DNA from 3 places in the Bradyrhizobium sp. Ken64 genome. Region 1 is predicted to be linked to each of the others. Evidence: predicted binding sites of a transcription regulator. Region 1 holds the regulator's gene; each other region holds the start of a gene.
What was found. The regulator LexA, encoded in region 1, represses DNA repair genes until DNA is damaged. The targets are predictions, from matches to a motif close to TGTTCNNNNTGTGTTCNG.
Positions count from the first base shown of each region.

Region 2: AC0L2F_RS13685 (ImuA family protein) is a predicted target of LexA. The motif match lies at 3,403-3,420, and genes of this name have one in related genera.
Region 3: AC0L2F_RS03460 (ImuA family protein) is a predicted target of LexA. The motif match lies at 3,429-3,446, and genes of this name have one in related genera.

Region 1 is NZ_JBVVPA010000003.1:171,190-177,122, reverse strand. Features, by position in the region: gene AC0L2F_RS06695 (ComEC/Rec2 family competence protein) at 1-1,068, shown strand, start outside; gene AC0L2F_RS06690 (hypothetical protein) at 1,207-1,641, opposite strand; gene lexA (transcriptional repressor LexA) at 2,105-2,806, opposite strand; gene AC0L2F_RS06680 (molybdopterin molybdotransferase MoeA) at 2,983-4,194, opposite strand; gene AC0L2F_RS06675 (HAD family hydrolase) at 4,776-5,402, opposite strand; gene AC0L2F_RS06670 (alpha-hydroxy acid oxidase) at 5,417-5,933, opposite strand, start outside.
Region 2 is NZ_JBVVPA010000006.1:262,053-267,985, reverse strand. Features, by position in the region: gene AC0L2F_RS13695 (error-prone DNA polymerase) at 1-1,211, opposite strand, end outside; gene AC0L2F_RS13690 (DUF6504 family protein) at 1,208-2,626, opposite strand; gene AC0L2F_RS13685 (ImuA family protein) at 2,634-3,380, opposite strand; gene AC0L2F_RS13680 (PHP domain-containing protein) at 3,561-5,276, shown strand; gene AC0L2F_RS13675 (NUDIX hydrolase) at 5,301-5,783, shown strand; gene AC0L2F_RS13670 (DUF3606 domain-containing protein) at 5,919-5,933, shown strand, end outside.
Region 3 is NZ_JBVVPA010000002.1:44,779-50,711, reverse strand. Features, by position in the region: gene AC0L2F_RS03475 (inorganic phosphate transporter) at 1-571, opposite strand, end outside; gene AC0L2F_RS03470 (UdgX family uracil-DNA binding protein) at 670-2,112, opposite strand; gene AC0L2F_RS03465 (putative DNA modification/repair radical SAM protein) at 2,112-3,347, opposite strand; gene AC0L2F_RS03460 (ImuA family protein) at 3,511-4,299, shown strand; gene AC0L2F_RS03455 (Y-family DNA polymerase) at 4,196-5,788, shown strand; gene AC0L2F_RS03450 (error-prone DNA polymerase) at 5,785-5,933, shown strand, end outside.

The sequences.
Region 1 (5,933 bases):
TTTCAGATGTCGTTTGCGGCAACGCTGGGGCTGGTGGCGCTGGTGCAGATCGGCATGCCCAATTTGTTTGCCTCGCCGGACCATTCGGCGACCGCGCGCATTGCGATGTGGGGTGGCCGCGAGATCGCGATGCTGTTCATGGCCTCGCTGATTGCGGGACTTGCGACTACGCCCTATGCCGCGTTCCATTTCCACCGTGTCACGCCGTTCGGCGTGCTCGCCAATCTCGGCGCGATGCCGGTGGTCTCGGCGCTGGTGATGCCGGCGGGACTGTTGGGGCTGCTTGCTGCGCCGTTCGGGCTGGACAGCGTGTTCTGGTGGCTGATGGGGATCGGCATCGAGTGGATGGTCGCGGTCTCCCGCTGGGTCGCGGCATTGCCGGGCGCGGTCGGCCGCATCCCGGCGTTCGGGATCGCGCCGCTGATCGCGGCGAGCCTGGGAATCATCGTGCTGGGCTTGTTGCGCACGCCGCTGCGCTGGTCCGGCGCCCTGGTGCTGCTGGCAGCGATCCTCTGGGGACTGTCGGCGCGGCAGCCCGACATCCTGATTGCCGGGGATGGCGCGAGCGTCGCGGTGCGGGGCAGGGACGGATATCTGCACCTGATCAGGACCAACAAGGACAGCTTTCTGCTGAGGGAATGGCTCGCTGCCGACGCCGATCCGCGCGATGCCGGCAGAGCCTCGCTGGCCGATGGCGTGTCCTGTGACGAATCCGGCTGCGTGACGCCACTGGCCGACGGGAGGCTGGTCGCGCTGGCACTGCGCGTCGACGCTCTCGCGGACGATTGCAGTCGGGCCGCGCTGGTGGTGACGACACGTCCCGCGCCGTCCGATTGCGCGGCGATGGTGGTCGATCGGCAGCGGCTCGCCAGCCAGAGCGCCCTGGCGCTGACGCAGCGTGGTGACGGGTTTGTAGTTCAGGCGGTGAGGGCGAGAGGCACGAGCCGCCCCTGGTTGCCGGCCGGCGCCGGTGAGGGTGATTTCGACGGCAGCCTTGCGCCGAAGGCGACCGCGTCCCGCATCAAGGACGCAACGCCCGCGGAGACGGACTTGCAGGCCGACGATTGATCTGATGGTGCGGAGCAATGCAGTGGGTTGGCGCATCCGCTCGGATTCGCCGGGCGCAAACCACACCTTCTCGCCGGCCACGGCCGGCGATGGCGATTCAATCCTGACCTCCGACCTCGTAGCCGGAGGGCGGCTGTGTCAGCCGATCGGCAGGTGCGTGACGGTCGGCTGCCTGTCGGCGATGATTTGCGCCTTGTTCTCGCGCTCGGTGACCGACTGAGTCACCGGCAGTTGCAGCACGGTCGCTCGCTGGCCTTCGACGAGCTGCGTCACCAGCACGTATTTGCCGTCGGGGAATTCGATCGCGTCATGATGGCGGTCGGGAACGTGCGGATCGATCTTGCCGAACTTGCCCACGCGGGAATTGATGGTGCGCGTCCAGATCCAGCGATTGTCGTAGCGGACGTCGTCGGCGAAGGCGAGCTCCGTTCCCGGCAGCAGGCAGACGGCAACAGACGGATCGGCTGCGGAGGCGAAGCCGCGCGTCGAGGTGCCGCGGAAGCTTGTCGTGACGATCGTCTCGCCGACTTCGGCGGGGCGCGACGCGACGGCATGCAGGCTGTAGTCACACATCGGGTGCTCCTCATGCTGGGATAGCAACCCGCGTCTCTCAATCGAGGCGCAGGCCTCTATCAGAGTTGAAGCACGAACGCTCTGCTTGGTTGTGGGCAAATCTGCGGCTGGTTTCTGCAGGCCGCGATCACATTATCTTTCCCGAATTCAATAGGAACAAAGCCCCTTGCGATGCATTCGGGAGGCGCATGCGCGAATATTGCCGGCTTGGCTGCAACGGTCGAACTTGACCGCTGGTCGTTGTTTCCTCGAACGCGCGAGCCGCGAAGCGGTGCTGTTTGAAGCGGTACCGCTTCGTCGGCGTCGCGAGGAGCCAGCGGCGGAGGAGGGGCCGGATAGTCTGTGCAGAACCAGAACGACTATCCAGCCGGAGCGGACGATCATCCGATCCAATCTCTGACCGGCGCTGCAGATCGGAAGCGCGCGAGGCGCCAAGCACTTCCGGTATGAAGTACTTCCGTTATCAGTACTTCCGGTAAAGCCCGATCAGCTTGCCCTGAATCTTCACCCGGTTGGGCGGCAGGATGCGGACCTCATAGGCTGCGTTGGCGGGCTCGAGCGCGATCGAGGCGCCGCGACGGCGGAAGCGCTTCAGCGTCGCTTCCTCGTCGTCGATCAGCGCCACCACGATGTCGCCGGTATCAGCGCTCTCGTTGCGCTGGATCAGCGCCATGTCGCCGTCGAGGATGCCGGCCTCGACCATGGAATCACCGCGTACTTCGAGCGCGTAATGCTCGCCCGAGCCGAGCATGTCAGGCGGTACGCTGATGGTATGGCTGCGGGTCTGCAATGCCTCGATCGGCGTGCCGGCCGCGATGCGGCCCATCACCGGCACCGCCACGGGACGTTCGCCCTCGTCCGCGGGCAGGCTGGAGCCCGCACGCACCTTGCCGAGATTGCCCTCGATGACGCTCGGCGTGAAGCCGCGGCGGCTGCCGGCCGCCGCCTGGAGCTCCGGCAGCTTGATGACTTCAATCGCGCGGGCGCGGTTGGGCAGGCGTCGGATGAAGCCACGCTCCTCGAGCGCCGTGATCAGGCGATGGATGCCCGACTTCGAGCGCAGGTCGAGCGCATCCTTCATCTCGTCGAAGGAGGGCGGTACGCCGCTTTCCTTCAGACGTTCACTGATGAATCGCAGAAGCTCGTATTGTTTGCGCGTTAACATCTCGACCAAAGTCCCCCGGTTGATGTCGTCCGATTCCGAGACGCAGAATTCGGCCATAAGCCGCCACATGCTCGAAACAAATCATGAACGGACACTATATGTTCGATACATGTTCCGCAACTGCTTAATTTACCGTGAACAAGGCAAACGTCGCGGAACGCGCGTTGCCGAGGCGGTCAGACGGGGAGCCGCAACACTTCGCAAGCCGTGCCGGTCTCGGCCTTCGGCGCGAATGGTGCGCGCACGAGAAGTACCTGTGCTGCAGCGAGATTCGCAAGCAGCGAAGAGTCCTGATGATTGACGGGAAGAACGACGCGTGTGCCATCGTCACGCTCCTCCAGATGCGCCCGCAGATAGTCCTCGCGCTGGTCGTTGGCGCCGACGTCGCGGCCGAGCACGGCGTGTTCACGGCGATGGTGAATCACCGAACGGCCCGACAGGGCGCGAATCAGCGGCACCATGAACAGGAAAGCGCACACGTAGGACGACACGGGATTGCCCGGCAGGCCGATCACACCCATTGCGCCGAGTCGCCCGTGCATCATCGGCTTGCCTGGCCGCATCGCGATCTTCCAGAACGCCATCGCGATGCCTTCGTCCCGCAGTGCCTGCTGGACTAGATCGTGGTCGCCGACCGATGCGCCGCCGGTCGTGATCAGGATGTCGGCGCCGCTCTCGCGGGCGCGGCGGATGCCGGCGGTGGTCGCCTCCAGCGTGTCGGCGGCAATCCCGAGGTCGATGGTCTCGGCGCCCTCGCTGCGGGCGAGCGCGTGCAGGGCGTAGCCGTTGGAATAGACGATCTGGCCGTGGCCGGGCGTGGTGCCCGGCATCACCAGCTCGTCGCCGGTGGCGAGAATGGCGACCTTCGGACGCCTGAAAACGGCAAGGTGCGGATGGTTCATCCCAGCGGCGAGCGCGAGGTCGCGCTCGGTGAGACGGCTTCCCTTGCGCAGGAGCACGTCGCCTTCGCGGAAATCAACGCCGGCGCGGCGGATGTGCCGTCCGGCGATCGCGGCTTCCTTGATCGTGATACGCTTGCCGGCGGCGACCGTGTCCTCCTGGATCACGACGGCGTCCGCGCCAGCGGGAACGACGCCGCCGGTGAAGATCCGCACGGCCTCGCCGGCGCCGACCGTCCCCGCGAACGGCCGGCCCGCCGCGACTTCGCCGATGACGGTGAGCTCCGAATCGATCGTCGCGGCATCGGCCGCGCGCACCGCGTAGCCGTCCATCGCGGACATCGCCTGCGGCGGCTGCGTGCGTCGCGCGGCGACGTCACGCGCGAGCACGCGATGGTAGGCCTCGTCGAGAGAAATCATGTCTTCCGGCAGCGGCTCTGCACCCGCCAGCACCGCGGCAAGCGCGTCAGAAACCGGCATCAAGGCCACGGCGAAAACTCCTGCTCGGCACGTTCGGGCGAATGTTCCGCAAGTCTTCTAGCCGAGCGCGGGCGCGGAGGCAAAAACGGCTCAGCGGGCGCAGTCGTCCCGTCGCTTCACATTGTTCCGGAAGGCGGCATTAAGCGCGTCGGGGCACGAGGTGACGGATCGGCAGGAGAGTGGTCATGGAAGCGACGAAAATCATGACAAGAGGAGAACGACGAGCGCCACTGATCAGCTCCCTGCCCGCCCGGGAGTTACGTCGGGCGCCTTCGGCCCCTGGTCTTTGTCTGGCAGCGGATCGGCCTGGGATTTCAGGTCGGCGGCCTTGCTCACAAGCTTGGCGGAAAGGTCCGAGTCTGAAGTTGTCCTGGCGAATTCAAGGAGAAGAGAGGCCTGCCTAGTGAGGTAGTTTTTGCCCAACACGGTGATGCACCCGTTCGTAGAAGTCCCAACGGGCTGTAGACTCCTGAAGACGGTATTCTGTTCCGGGAACTCTGTATAAAAATGCACAAAGTGATTGGTTCCAAAATCTTTCGAATTAGTTCCGTCGGGCGCACTTCCATGGGCTTCGCGCCGACGGATCGTCGTCAGATGCCCAATGCCCTCAATGCGTTCCCGACGTCACGCGGCGAGGTCACATGCACCGCCGTCAAGCCGCGCGCCCGCGCTCCCTCGATGTTTTCAGCAAGATCATCGAAGAACACGATGCGCCCGGCGGGCACGCCGATCGCCGCAACGACGTGGTCGAAGGCTTCCGCATCCGGTTTGCGCAGGCCGATGCTGGACGACAAATACAGCTCTCGGAAATGGCCGAGGAGGTCGGCATACTCCCTCGAGAAATGGTCCACGTGCGGCCGGTTGGTGTTGGAGAAAGCGTAAAGCGGCATCTGCTTCGCTGCCTGCGGCAGCAGCTCGGAGATCTCAGGCATTTCGCCGGCGAAGATCGCGTTCCAGCCTTCCAGGAACTGCGCGTCCGAAATGCCGATTCCGAGCGAGGCTCGCAATGAGGCGAAATAATCCTCATCGCTGATCTTCCCCATCTCGTGCAACCGATAGGCTTCGCTGTCCCGCACATAACGCGCGACGATGGCGTCGGGCTTGCAGCCGGCATGTCCCGCCCAGCAGGCGATCGCCTTGGAAAAATCGATATCGAGGACCACGCGGCCGAGATCGAATAGAAGCGCATCCGCGCTGCCGGGAGAGAGCGATGTCACCTGCGTCCTTTCACTCAGTATCGATATGGCTCGTGGTCGAACAGCGGAAACGCGCTGAACACACTCGGCGCATTGGTTGCGGTCGCCTGGTGCAGGCAGGATTTGTTGACCTCGGCGAACGAGGTCGCACCCAGGAGGCCGAGGCAGCGCAGCACTTCATCTTCGAGCAGCTCCAGCATGCGCGCCACGCCGGCTTCGCCGGCCGCCGCCAGCGCCCAGCATTGCAGCCGGCCGATGCCGACGACGTCGGCGCCCGCCGCGATCGCCTTGACGATGTCGGTGCCGCGACAGATGCCGCCATCGACCATGATCTTGGCGCGGCCGTTCACGGCGTCAACGATCTCCGGCAGTACGTGCATGGCGCCGCGACCGTGATCGAGTTGACGGCCGCCATGGTTGGAGACGTAGATCCATTCGACGCCGTGATCGATCGCGATCAGCGCGTCCTCTGGCGTCGCGATGCCCTTGAGGATCAGCGGGATCTTGAACTTGTCCTTGATCATCTTCACCGTCCGCCACTCCAGACCCTTC
Region 2 (5,933 bases), on a different contig from region 1:
ACGGTCGAGGTCAGCGCTGCCCGCGTCCGGCCGTAGTTTGCGTAAATCCACTGGATGACCTCCTCGCGACGGCCGTTCTCGAAATCGACGTCGATATCGGGGGGCTCGCGCCGTTCTTCCGAGATAAAGCGCTCGAACAGAAGTCCCTGCCGAACGGGATCGATGGAGGTGACGCCAAGCACAAAACACACCGCAGAATTCGCGGCGGAGCCCCGGCCCTGGCAAAGAATGCCTTGCGAGCGCGCAAACCGGACAATTGATTCAACGGTCAGGAAGTAAGGCGCGTATTTCAGGCGCTCGATAAGCCCAAGCTCATGGCGCAGCTGCATCGCGACGTTGTCGGGCAGGCCTTCGGGATAACGCTGCGCCGAGCCCTCCCAGACCAGTTTTTCAAGGCGATCCTGCGCGGACAGCCCGTCTTTCAGTTCTTCGGTTGGATAGGTATAGGTCAGCTCATCGAGAGAAAACCTGCATCGCTGTGCAATCTCTGCCGTGCGCGCCACAGCCTCGGGATAACGGCGAAACAGTCGTTCGACCTCCTCGGGGTCTTTGAGGTAGCGGTCGGCATGCTTCTCCTTGAGAAATCCCGCGCGGTCGATGATCGTTCCCAGCCTGATGCAGGTAACGACATCCTGCAGCATGCGCATTTCAGGGACGTGATAAAGAATATCGTTGGTCGCAACGGTCGGCACGCGCGCCCGGCTCGCTATATCCGCGACATCATGAATACAGGCGGCATCGTCCGGCCGGAAGCGGCGCGTCAGCGCGCAATAGGCGCGGTCTCCAAATGCATGTTTCAGGCGCTGCAGCTGCGAGAACAGATCATCCGTCAGCTTGTCGGTCACGAGGACCGCAATCTGTCCCTCGCTCCAGGCGACGACATCATCAAAGAAGAGCGTGCACTTGCCTTTGCCTGCGCGTGATTTGCCAAGGGTAAGGAGGCGGCAGAGCCTGCCATATGCTGCGCGGTCAGTCGGATAAACGAGGATCGACGGAAAGTCTTCAAGATCGAGACGGCAGCCCACGATAAGGCGCACGCCCGTGACGCTCGCGGCTTCATAAGCGCGCACAACGCCCGCCAGCGAATTGCGGTCGACGACTGCCATGGCTTCGATGCCGAGGGTAGCGGCAGTGGAGAACAGGTCTTCCGCGCTTGAGACGCCGCGCAGAAACGAGAAATGGCTTGTGGCCTGGAGTTCGGCATATTTCATGCCTCACCCAGCCCATGCAGCCACCATTTTCCGCCAGCCTGCGCAGGCGCGTCGCGAAACAGCCAGAAGCGCTCGCCAGTCTCGTTTTCGACGCGGTAATATTCCCGCTGCATGCCGAGCTCCTGATCTGAGAGCCACCACTCGCCCAGAATGCGTTCCGGCCCGTCGGCGCGGGCAATCTTGTGCCGGGTTTTGCGCCAGACAAAGAAAAGCGGCGGGCTGTCCGGGACCTCGGCGACAGCCTGGACTTGTTCGGGCGGTGCGAGAAGCCGCGCGGGCCGCGGCAGATCGCGCGGCCAGGACGCACCGTCCATCTTCTCCGTCGGGGCGATACGCCGTGTCGAGCGCTCGGGAATATCGCTCTCGACAGGTGAGAGGCGGTAGACGCGCTCGTTCCCAAGCCGCACGCGGAGCGTATCGACGAGCTGGCTGATATCGGCTTCCGCGCGGCCATCGCCGACATGACTGCCGACAATCTGGCGCTCGGTAAGAGCTTCCACCCAGGAGGCGGTAAGGGTTGCTTCCTCGATGCCAAAGCCCGGCTCGACAAGGACAAGCCGTTCGGACAAAAGCTTCGTCAGATGCTTCGCGTCGCGGTTTGGCCGAGAGGTGCCGATGCGGATGGCCTGTGCGATATTATCCACCCGCTGGAACACCATATCGAGACGGCGCGCACCGACACCGCGCGCGGCAAGGTCAACCATGAGCTTGTCGCACAGCAATGCGAGCACCCGCTCAAGATCATCGGGATTACCGATAGGCTCGACGAACCTGATGGTCATGCGCGGCACCTCGCGGGCGATAAGCGGCGCGAGCACCTCAACACTTGCGCCAAGCGCCTGATCGAGGCGCAGAAGGACGTCACCGGAAAACCGCTGGCGGAGCGAGGACCGGGGCAGCGCGGCAAGCTGGGCGATGCGCTCGACGCCCACCTCCCGGAGGCTGATGACATCGCGCCCCGAAATTCTCAGGGCAGCGACGGGAAGCCCCCCGAGTGCATCCGAGCTGCGCCCCTGCGAAACAATCTCCTCCTTCCCGAAATGCGCCACTGCCCACGCACAGCCGGGCGTGTCGGCGATTGCAACACGGGCTTTAAGATGCGCGGATGACAGGCGCGCATGAAGGTCTACAAGAAGCGCGGCCTCACCTTTGAACAGATGCGATGAACCGGCAACGTCGATAAAGATGGTGTCCGGCGGCGCTGGCGTGACAAGCGGTGAATAACGCGAGCACCAGTGTCCGAGCCGCGCAAGCGCGGCTTCATCCTCCTCCGGCTTCGCCTCCTCGACCAGAAGATCCGGCACGAGCGTTTGCGCGTGCGCAACCGTCATGCCTGCAGCAAGTTTGAGCTTGCGCGCGGCGTCATCAGCCGACGCGAGCACGCGGCGGCTGCCGTCCTGGATCGCCGTGACCATCGGCCGCTCACGCGGTGGATCGCCGCCGTTCCTCCGCCGAATCTGATCGGTAGGGAACGTCGGCAGGAAGAGCGCAACGACCCTCCGCATTGCATGCCTCCAAAATCCAGTCTTTAGGCGATGCGCCCCTGCATCGCATAAGTTCAACATGCCAGAGCGGGCGGCCCATCCTGATCGGGTCGATACGCGTCGGCGGCGCAGGAGAGATGCTCCAGCGCGTCATCGCGGCGTTATTCTCGGTAAGGTGCTCGGCAGAGCGCCTGATGATAAGGCACGGCACGGCGGAGGTCTCCGCGGCAAGCTGCAGCCGCCGTGACGGCGTAAGAGGCAGGCGCTTCAGTTCACCGACAACGCCCGCGAGGCCGCGCATGCGCAGCCCTTCTTCCATCGCAGGCAGGATCTCCGCGTCCTTGTAAGTTTCACAAAATATGATGCGGTCAGGATGCAGCCCGACGCGGGCAAGCGCGGGTGCGAAGAGGTCGCGGCTGTGCAGGCACCACAGGACCGGACCCGTGAGTCGCGCGAGAATGCCGGCGGCGAATAGCACGGCGCTTGCCGCATAATGTCCGCGGACGCCGACTTCACTGAACTCATGGAGCGCGCCGAGCGCGAGACCGCCGCCGGGCAGCGCCGCGTCGATGTCCTCGATACCGAACGGCAAGACCTCCTGGGGCGCAGCTGCGTCACCAGCAGCCGTCATCATCCGGCGAAGCTCGGCCAAAGAAACAGAAGATGGATTGGCCGCGCTTGCCATAACTTGTTTGTCCTCCTAATACTAGAACAAATAGTGAACACGTTCGGTTGCCATCGAGTCAATGAATTTTGGTGAGGCATTGATTCAGCTGGATTTTTGCGTTCGGCGGAAACGGTCGATAGCAGTCTGGGACGGGCGGGGCTGGAACCGCAAAAACCTCCCGTCGTTTGACTTACAGTCATGGCCAAAACCGACACGCAGACAGTCATCCGCCTCCTCCGCGAGTATGCGCTGAGGTCGTCGCTGCGCGGCGGCAACCCATACCGCGCGAAAGCTTATCTGCGCGCAGCGGAAAGCCTGTCCGCGCTCTCGCAACCGCTCGCCCGCATTATCTCAGCCGGCACGCTCACTGACATTCCGGGTATCGGCGATGCCATCGCGGACATCGTCACCAAGCTTCACGAAACAGGATCGCATCCCAGCCTCGACAAGCTGCGCAAGGAAGTGCCTGAGGGCCTCCTGGAATTATTCGCCATCCCCGGCATCCGTCCCGAGAAGATCCTGAAGCTGCACCAGGAGCTCGGTATCTCCTCGCTCGCAGAACTTGAGACAGCCGCGAAGGAGGACCGTATCCGCAGTGTGAAGGGCCTTGGCGCCGCACTGCAGACTAAGATCCTGCAGAACCTTGAAATCGCCCGCAGCGGAGAAACGCAGCTTCATCTGCACAAGGCGGCGGCTCTCCTTGAGCATTCGGTTGCGACGGTCAAACAGGAGCATCCTGAATATCCGCGTGTGGAGATCGCAGGAGATTTTCGCAGAGGATGCGAGCTCGTCACCAGGCTTGCGCTCGTCGCGGAAGCAAAGAAACCGCAGGCGCTTGAGGAGCCGTCCGGCGGGCTGCAGCTCGTCGTCACCGACAAGAAGCGCTTCGGCGCAAGCCTTCTCGACGCGACGGGATCGGCGGAGCATCTGGAGCAGCTGAAGAAATACGCTTCCGGCAAAGGCTTCGATCTCAAACCCGACGGGCTCTACCGGGGCAGAAAGCTGATCGCCTCGTCAACCGAACAGGATATTTACAAAGCCCTTGGCCTGCAGTTTATCGAGCCCGAACTGCGTGAAGGCCGGGGCGAGATTGAGCAGGCCGCGAAGCATAAACTGCCCTCCCTCGTGGGCGATGAGGATTTGCGCGGCATCCTGCATTCCCACACGACAGCCTCAGACGGCACCGAGACGCTTGAAGCGATGGCGGAAGCCACGCGCAAGCGCGGCTTCGAGTATTACGGCGTCGCCGATCATTCGCAGTCCGCGCATTACGCAGGCGGGCTTTCCTTAGAGGAAATCGCGGAGCAGCACCGTGAGGCCGACCGGCTGAACAAGCGCTACGGGGGCAAATTCCGCATCCTGAAAGGGATCGAGGCTGACATACTCGCGGACGGCTCGCTCGATTATCCGGACGATATCCTGGAAGACTTCGATTTTGTGGTTGCGAGCGTTCACAGCCGGTTCAAACTGCCGAAGAAGGAACAGACCGAGCGCATTCTGAAAGCGATCAAAAATCCACATACGACGATTATCGGACATATGACCGGACGACAGCTGCAGCGCCGTCCGGGATACGACGTGGACATCGACAAGATTCTAAAGGCCTGCGCGAAACACGGCGTAGCGGTTGAAATCAATGCGCATCCGTGGCGCCTCGACCTTGACTGGCGGTGGCATCAGAAAGCGCTCGGCTATGGTTGCATATTCAGCATCAATCCCGACGCCCATTCCATCCGGGAGCTCGACCACATGCACTGGGGCGTCGAGATGGCCCGCAAGGGCGGCGTGCCGGCCGATCGCGTCCTGAATGCCATGCCCATTCCGAAACTGCTTGCGCATCTCTCGAAACGAAAACGCGCGACTGCAAAAGGCTCTCGCCGCCGCGCGCCGTCGCGGGAAGCTACCGTGCGATAGATGGGCAGCTCGCGCGCAGTATCATTGCCAAAGACTAGCGCAGGCATTCTCCTGTTCCGGCGCAATCGGGGAAGTGTGGAAGTTCTCCTCGGGCATCCGGGCGGACCGTTCTGGAAGAAAAAGGATCATGGCGCCTGGAGCATTCCGAAGGGCCTGATCTCGTTCGGCGAAGCGCCGCTCGATGCAGCTAAACGGGAATTCGAGGAAGAGACGGGGCACAGGCCCCGCGGAGAGTTCACCCCGCTTGGCGAGGCAAAACAGCCGGGCGGCAAAACCGTTCATGTCTGGGCCGCGGAGGACGACTGGAATCCGGATGAGCTCAAGAGCAACATGTTTGAAATGGAATGGCCGCCGCATTCAGGCAGGCTTCAGAGCTTTCCCGAGCTGGATCGTGCCGGGTGGTTCGACATCGCAGAAGCCCGTGAGAAAATCCTGAAGGGCCAAGCCATATTTCTTGACCGGCTCGTGGAAGGGGCGCGGTCGCACCAGCCGACAGCGGAACTGTAATTCGACACAAACGTTGTTCCGCATCTTAACAGGAGGCTCAAATGGGATTCGGCAAAGGCGCACTTCTCTGGCTTATCGGAATTCCGCTTCCGATCATCCTCCTTCTCGCCCTCTTCATGCATCACTGAGGCGGCTATGTCCGGTTTGACG
Region 3 (5,933 bases), on a different contig from region 1:
CGTTGGCGACGCCGACGCCGATGATCGAGCCGATCAGCGTGTGCGAGGAGGAGGCCGGCAGGCCGAAGTACCAGGTGCCGAGGTTCCAAAGGATCGCGGCGATCAGCAGCGCGAACACCATCGCGAAACCGGCGCTGGAGCCGACTTGCAGGATCAGCTCGACCGGCAGCAGCGAGACGATGCCGAAGGCGACCGCGCCGGACGAGAGCAACACGCCGAGGAAGTTGAAGAAGCCCGACCACATCACCGCAACTTCGGCCGGCAGCGAGTGGGTGTAGATCACGGTCGCGACCGCGTTGGCGGTGTCGTGGAAGCCGTTGACGAACTCGAAGCCGAGCGCGATCAAGAGCGCGACGAACAGGAGGATGAAGGGCAGGTAGCTCGTGACCCTGGTGCCGGTCGCATCGACGTCGGCATAGATGCTGTAGGCCACATAGAGCAGGCCCGCGGCAAGGATGCCGAAGAACAGGATCATCGTCAGCGGATTGAAGCCCTTGTCGAGATTTGGCCGCGAGGCCGGCTGGATCGGCGCGGGATCGGCTACCGCGCGGTCGAATGCAACATCGGTCATGTCTGAACGCCCCTTAACTTTCTGTAAGGGCTATTGTCCTCGATGGATTTGAAGGCTGGATGACAACCGAGGCTTGAAAGCCGTTTTCCCGCTCGTATTCAGGCGGCGCGCGCGGCTTTCTTCTGCAAACCGGCGACGATCTTCAGGTCTTCGACAAAGCGCTGATATTCCAGCGCCTTGGCTTCCGGATCGGGCAGCCGCAGCAGATAGGACGGGTGCACCGTCACCAGCGCCTTGTAACCGTCGGGCAGGTCTATGAGCCGGCCACGGTTCTTTCCGATCGGGGTGATCTTGCCGAACACGCTCTGCGCGGCGGTCGCGCCCATCGCGACGATGAGATCGGGCTGGATGACGGAGACTTCCCGCTCGTACCACTGCCGGCAGGCCTTTATCTCCGGCGTGTTCGGCTTCTGATGCAGGCGGATTTTGCCGCGCGGCACGAATTTGAAGTGTTTCACCGCGTTGGTGACATAGACCTTCTTGCGGTCGACGCCGGCCTCCTGCAGTGCCTTGTCGAGCATCTGGCCGGCCGGACCGACGAAGGGATGGCCCGCGAGGTCTTCCTTGTCGCCGGGCTGCTCGCCGACCAGCATGATATTGGCGGACTTCGGACCCTCGCCGAACACGGTCTGGGTGGCGTCCTTGTAGAGATGGCAGGCGCGGCAGTGGGCGGCCTCCTCGCGGAGCGCTTCGAGATCGTCGATAGCGGTCTTGCGTTTCATCGGAGCCTCCGGCCGCTTTTGAGGCTTGTGCGGATCGGTTGCGGCATTGGCGATCATGGCGCCGGTCATGCGCTCGGCATCCTCGATCAGAGGCTTAATGATCGAAGCCTCGGGCAGGTTCCTCCAATATTTCTTCGGCATTTCCGTTTGCATCGCCTTCACCTTCAGGCGGGCGGGATTGAAGATGCTGGCGTAGTAGCGCCGCCAGGTGTCCTCCAGCCGGTCTTCGCTCGGCGCCTCGCTCTTGCTGACGCCTGATGTGAACGAGAGCGCATGGCCATCCCAATGCGCGCAGAGGTCCGGCGTCAGGATCGACCAGGGCATGTCGGCAAAGCGCTTGGCGAAGAACGGCGCGGCGAGCTCGACGATGTGATGCTCCGGCTCGAACCACGCAACGTAGTGTGCTTCACGTTCCCTGCCGATCTCGCGGAAGCGCACGAAGGCATGCATCTTGTGCTCGTCGCGGTAGACCGCCTTTGCCATGGCCATGACTTGCGCGACATCGGCATCGGTCGCGACCTCGGTGAGATCGTGATTGTTCTTCAGCCGAAACAGCAGGCGATAGAGGATCGCGAAACGCTCGGGATCGCGATGCAGGATCGCGGCCTTGGCGAGCTCGACGAATTTTGCAGGCACGTTGAAGGTGCCGTCGCCAGCCGCCGGCAGCGGAGACGGCGAGGGCGTCGCGAACAGCTCCGCTTCGCCGCCCTGCACGGCCCAGGTGACATCGGCCGGTTTCACCTGATGAAGCACGAGGCTACGCGCGGCTTTGCGCCAGCCGTCGAAATCGGTTTCGCTATCGAGGGTGATGTACTGCATCAGAAGCCAAATCCCAGTTGTGTTGCCTTCGGCTTGAACCGTTCGATCAGCCGTGCCTCGTCGAGGCGATGCGGCGCAGGCCGGTGATCGCTGAGGACGATGAACGGCAGCGCCTTGTTGCGGGGCACATGCAGCCGCGCGAGATCGGCGACACGGATCGTGGTCGTGCGGCGCGCCGCGATGATGCGCTCGACCGCCTTGGTGCCGAAGCCCGGCACGCGCAACAATTCCTCGCGGCTGGCGCGGTTGACGTCGAGCGGGAAGCGGTCGCGGTGGCGCAGCGCCCAGGCGAGTTTTGGATCGATGTCGAGCGGCAGCATCGCGCTGTCGTCGACGATCTCCCCGACGTCGAAGCCGTAGAACCGCATCAGCCAATCGGCCTGATAGAGTCGGTGCTCGCGCAGCAAGGGCGGCGCGCGCAGAGGCAGCGCGCGACTGGCATCGGGGATCGGGCTGAACGCGGAATAATAGACGCGCCTCAGCCGATATGAACCGTAGAGATTGGCGCTGGTGTGGAGGATGGTGTGGTCGGAGGCCGCGTCGGCGCCGACGATCATCTGCGTGCTCTGGCCGGCCGGCGCGAAGCGCTGCGGCTTGGCTTTCGTCTTCGCGCTGCGGCTTTCCTCGGCCTCGTCCAGCTTCAGCCGCAGCCGGCCCATGGTGCGGCGGATCGCGCGCACGTCTTTCTCGGGCGCGAATTGCTGTAGGCTCGTCTCCTGCGGCATCTCGATGTTGATGGAGAGACGGTCGGCATATTTGCCGGCCTCGGAGATCAATGCATCGTCGGCCTCGGGGATAGTCTTGAGATGGATGTAGCCGCGGAAGTGATGCTCCTCGCGCAGTTTGCGCGCAACGCTCACCACCTGCTCCATGGTGTAGTCGGGGTTGCGGATGATGCCGGAGGAGAGAAACAGCCCCTCGATGTAATTGCGCCGGTAGAAGTCGAGCGTCAGCTTGACCACTTCGTCGATGGTGAAGCGGGCACGCGGCACATTGGAAGAGGCGCGGTTGACGCAATAGAGGCAATCGTAATTGCAGGCGTTGGTCAGCAGCACTTTGAGCAGCGAGATGCAGCGGCCGTCCGGCGCGTAGGAATGGCAAATGCCCATGCCGGGCGCAGTCGAGCCCATGCCCTTGCCGTCGCTGGAATCCCGCCTCTCGGTGCCGCTGGAGGCGCAGGACGCGTCGTACTTGGCGGCGTCCGCCAGGATTTCCAGCTTGCGTTGCACGTCCATAGTTGGAATCCCTTTGATTCAGCTCATGAATCCCAAGGCCCGCCAATTCGATTGACTCCCGGGGCGTCGTTAGCTTTATATTAGAACATATCATGAACAAATGAGCTAGCCGCTGGTTCTCTTTTTGAGAGCCATCGGCAATCACCCTTGAGGAGCGGCGTATATGAGCGGCGCACGAACAAGCGCGCTTGCAGCCTTGCGCGGCCAGATCGAGCGCATCGAGACGGCGGAGGTCGTGCATCATCGTGACCGTGTCGCGCTCGGCCATAGCGAGGCCGACAGCGCGCTGAAGGGCGGGCTCGCGCGCGCGGCAATCCACGAGGTATTTTGCGAAGGACGCCAGGGCGCAGCCGCGACCGGCTTTGTCACCGGCCTTGCGGGGCGCGTGACGGTGCGCAAGCCACTGCTGTGGGTGCGGCAGGATTTTTCAGACATTGAAACCGGTGCGCTGTCGATGAGCGGGCTCGCCGAGATCGGTCTCGATCCGCGCCGCATGGTGATGGTACGCGCTGCCGACGTGGAGAGTGCCCTGCGCACGTCGGCCGATGCGCTCGCCTGCGACGCGCTGGGCGCGGTCGTGCTCGAGCTCTGGGGTGAGACCAGGCAGTTCGATCTCGTAGCGAGCCGCAAGCTGACGCTGGCTGCGCAATCTTCCGGTGTCACCGGTTTGCTGCTGCGGATGGCCGCGCAACCCTTGCCCTCGACCGCCGAGACCAGATGGATGCTTCGCGCGGCGCATTCGCCGCCGGGGCCGGTGTGGAGTGCCTGGGGCGCGCCGCGCTTCGATGCCGAGCTCCTGCGCAATCGTCATGGCCCCTGCGGCCGGTGGATCATGGAATGGAAATGTGATGAGTGCCAGTTCTCTGAATCGTCGGCGTATCCTCAGCCTGTGGCTGCCGCGCCTGCCCATCGACCGGATCCAGCGGTTCTTCGACGGCGTCGGGCTGGGTAGAACCAATGATCCGAGCATCGTCGTCATCAAGGACAGCAACGCGTTGGTGATCCATGCGCTGGACGACGCCGCCGAGCGCCTCGGTCTGTATATCGGCCAGCCCCTGGCCAATGCCCGGGCGATGTGTCCGGATCTAAAGGTGTTCGACGCCGATGCCGTGGCTGATGCGAAGACGATCGGCGACATCGCCGACTGGTGCGACCGCTTCACGCCGCTGGTGGCGCTCGATCCGCCACACGGGCTGTTTCTCGACATCACCGGCTGCGCGCATCTGTTTGGCGGCGAGGCTGCGCTGTTGCAAACCCTTGTCCGTGCCCTCGATCGCCAGGGCTTTGCCGTCAGCGCGGCGATCGCCGGCACCTCGGTCTGCGCGCGCACGCTGACGCGGCAATCTTCAGGGACCATCGTTGCCGATGGCGGGGAGGCGGCGGCAATCAGCCGGTTTCCGGTGTCCGCGCTCGGCGCGGGCGAGACTATCAGCACCGGCCTGCGCCGCGCCGGCCTGAAAACCATCGGCGATGTCGCCTCGCGCACGCCGAGCGAAATCACGGCGCGGTTCGGTGCGCGGTTCTCCACGTTGCTCGCGCATGCGCTGGGGCAGGGCGATGCGCCGATCAATCCACGAAAGCCGCTGCCCGATTACATCGTGGAGAAACGCTTTGCCGAGCCGATCGCGACCGACACCATGATCGCGATGACGCTGTTGCGCCTCGCCGACACGTTGATCGCGTCGATGGAGAAGCAGGGCAAGGGCGCGCGCCGGCTGGAGGCCACCTTCTTCCGGACCGACGGCGCGGTGCGCGCCATCATGGTCGAGACCGGACGCCCCGTGACGCGGAGCGCGGTCGTCGACCGGCTGTTCCGCGAGCGTCTCGATGCACTCGCCGATCCGCTCGATCCCGGCTTCGGCTTCGACATGGTGCGGCTGTCGGCAAGCCGCACCGAGATCGTGGTGCAGGAGCAGCGCGATCTCGACGCCCATGTCCACGACAATGACGAGCTTGCCGCGCTGATCGACCGCATCGCCGCGCGCATCGGCGGAAAGCGCGTCGTCGTGCATCTGCCTGAGGATACCCATATCCCTGAATGTGCGGTGCTGGCGGCGCCTGCCCAGCATCATCTCGCCGTGGCGATGCAGGCCGAATGGCCCGCGCGCACCAAGAGTGAGCCGCCGCTGCGTCCGTTGCGGCTGTTCGACAAGCCTGAGCCGATCAATGTGCCGTTCGCGACTGTCCCCGACGGGCCGCCGCATCAATTCACCTGGCGTCGCGCGCAGCATGCGGTGGTGCGGGTGGAAGGCCCCGAGCGCATCGCCATGGAATGGTGGCGGCAGGACGGCAAGCAACTGACGCGGGACTATTTCCGCATCGAGGATGCCGAAGGCCTGCGCTTCTGGATCTTTCGCGATGGTCTTTACGAGGGGGAGTGCTTCGACGGCGACGGCAAGCCCGCTCCTCCCGGTTGGTATGTGCACGGCCTTTTCGCATGAACACGCCCGCTTATGCCGAGATCGGAATCACCACGAATTTCTCCTTCCTGCGCGGCGGCTCGGATCCGCGCGACTATGTGCATCAGGCCAGCATCCTCGGCATTCCCGTGATCGGCATTGCCGATCACAACACGCTCGCCGGTGT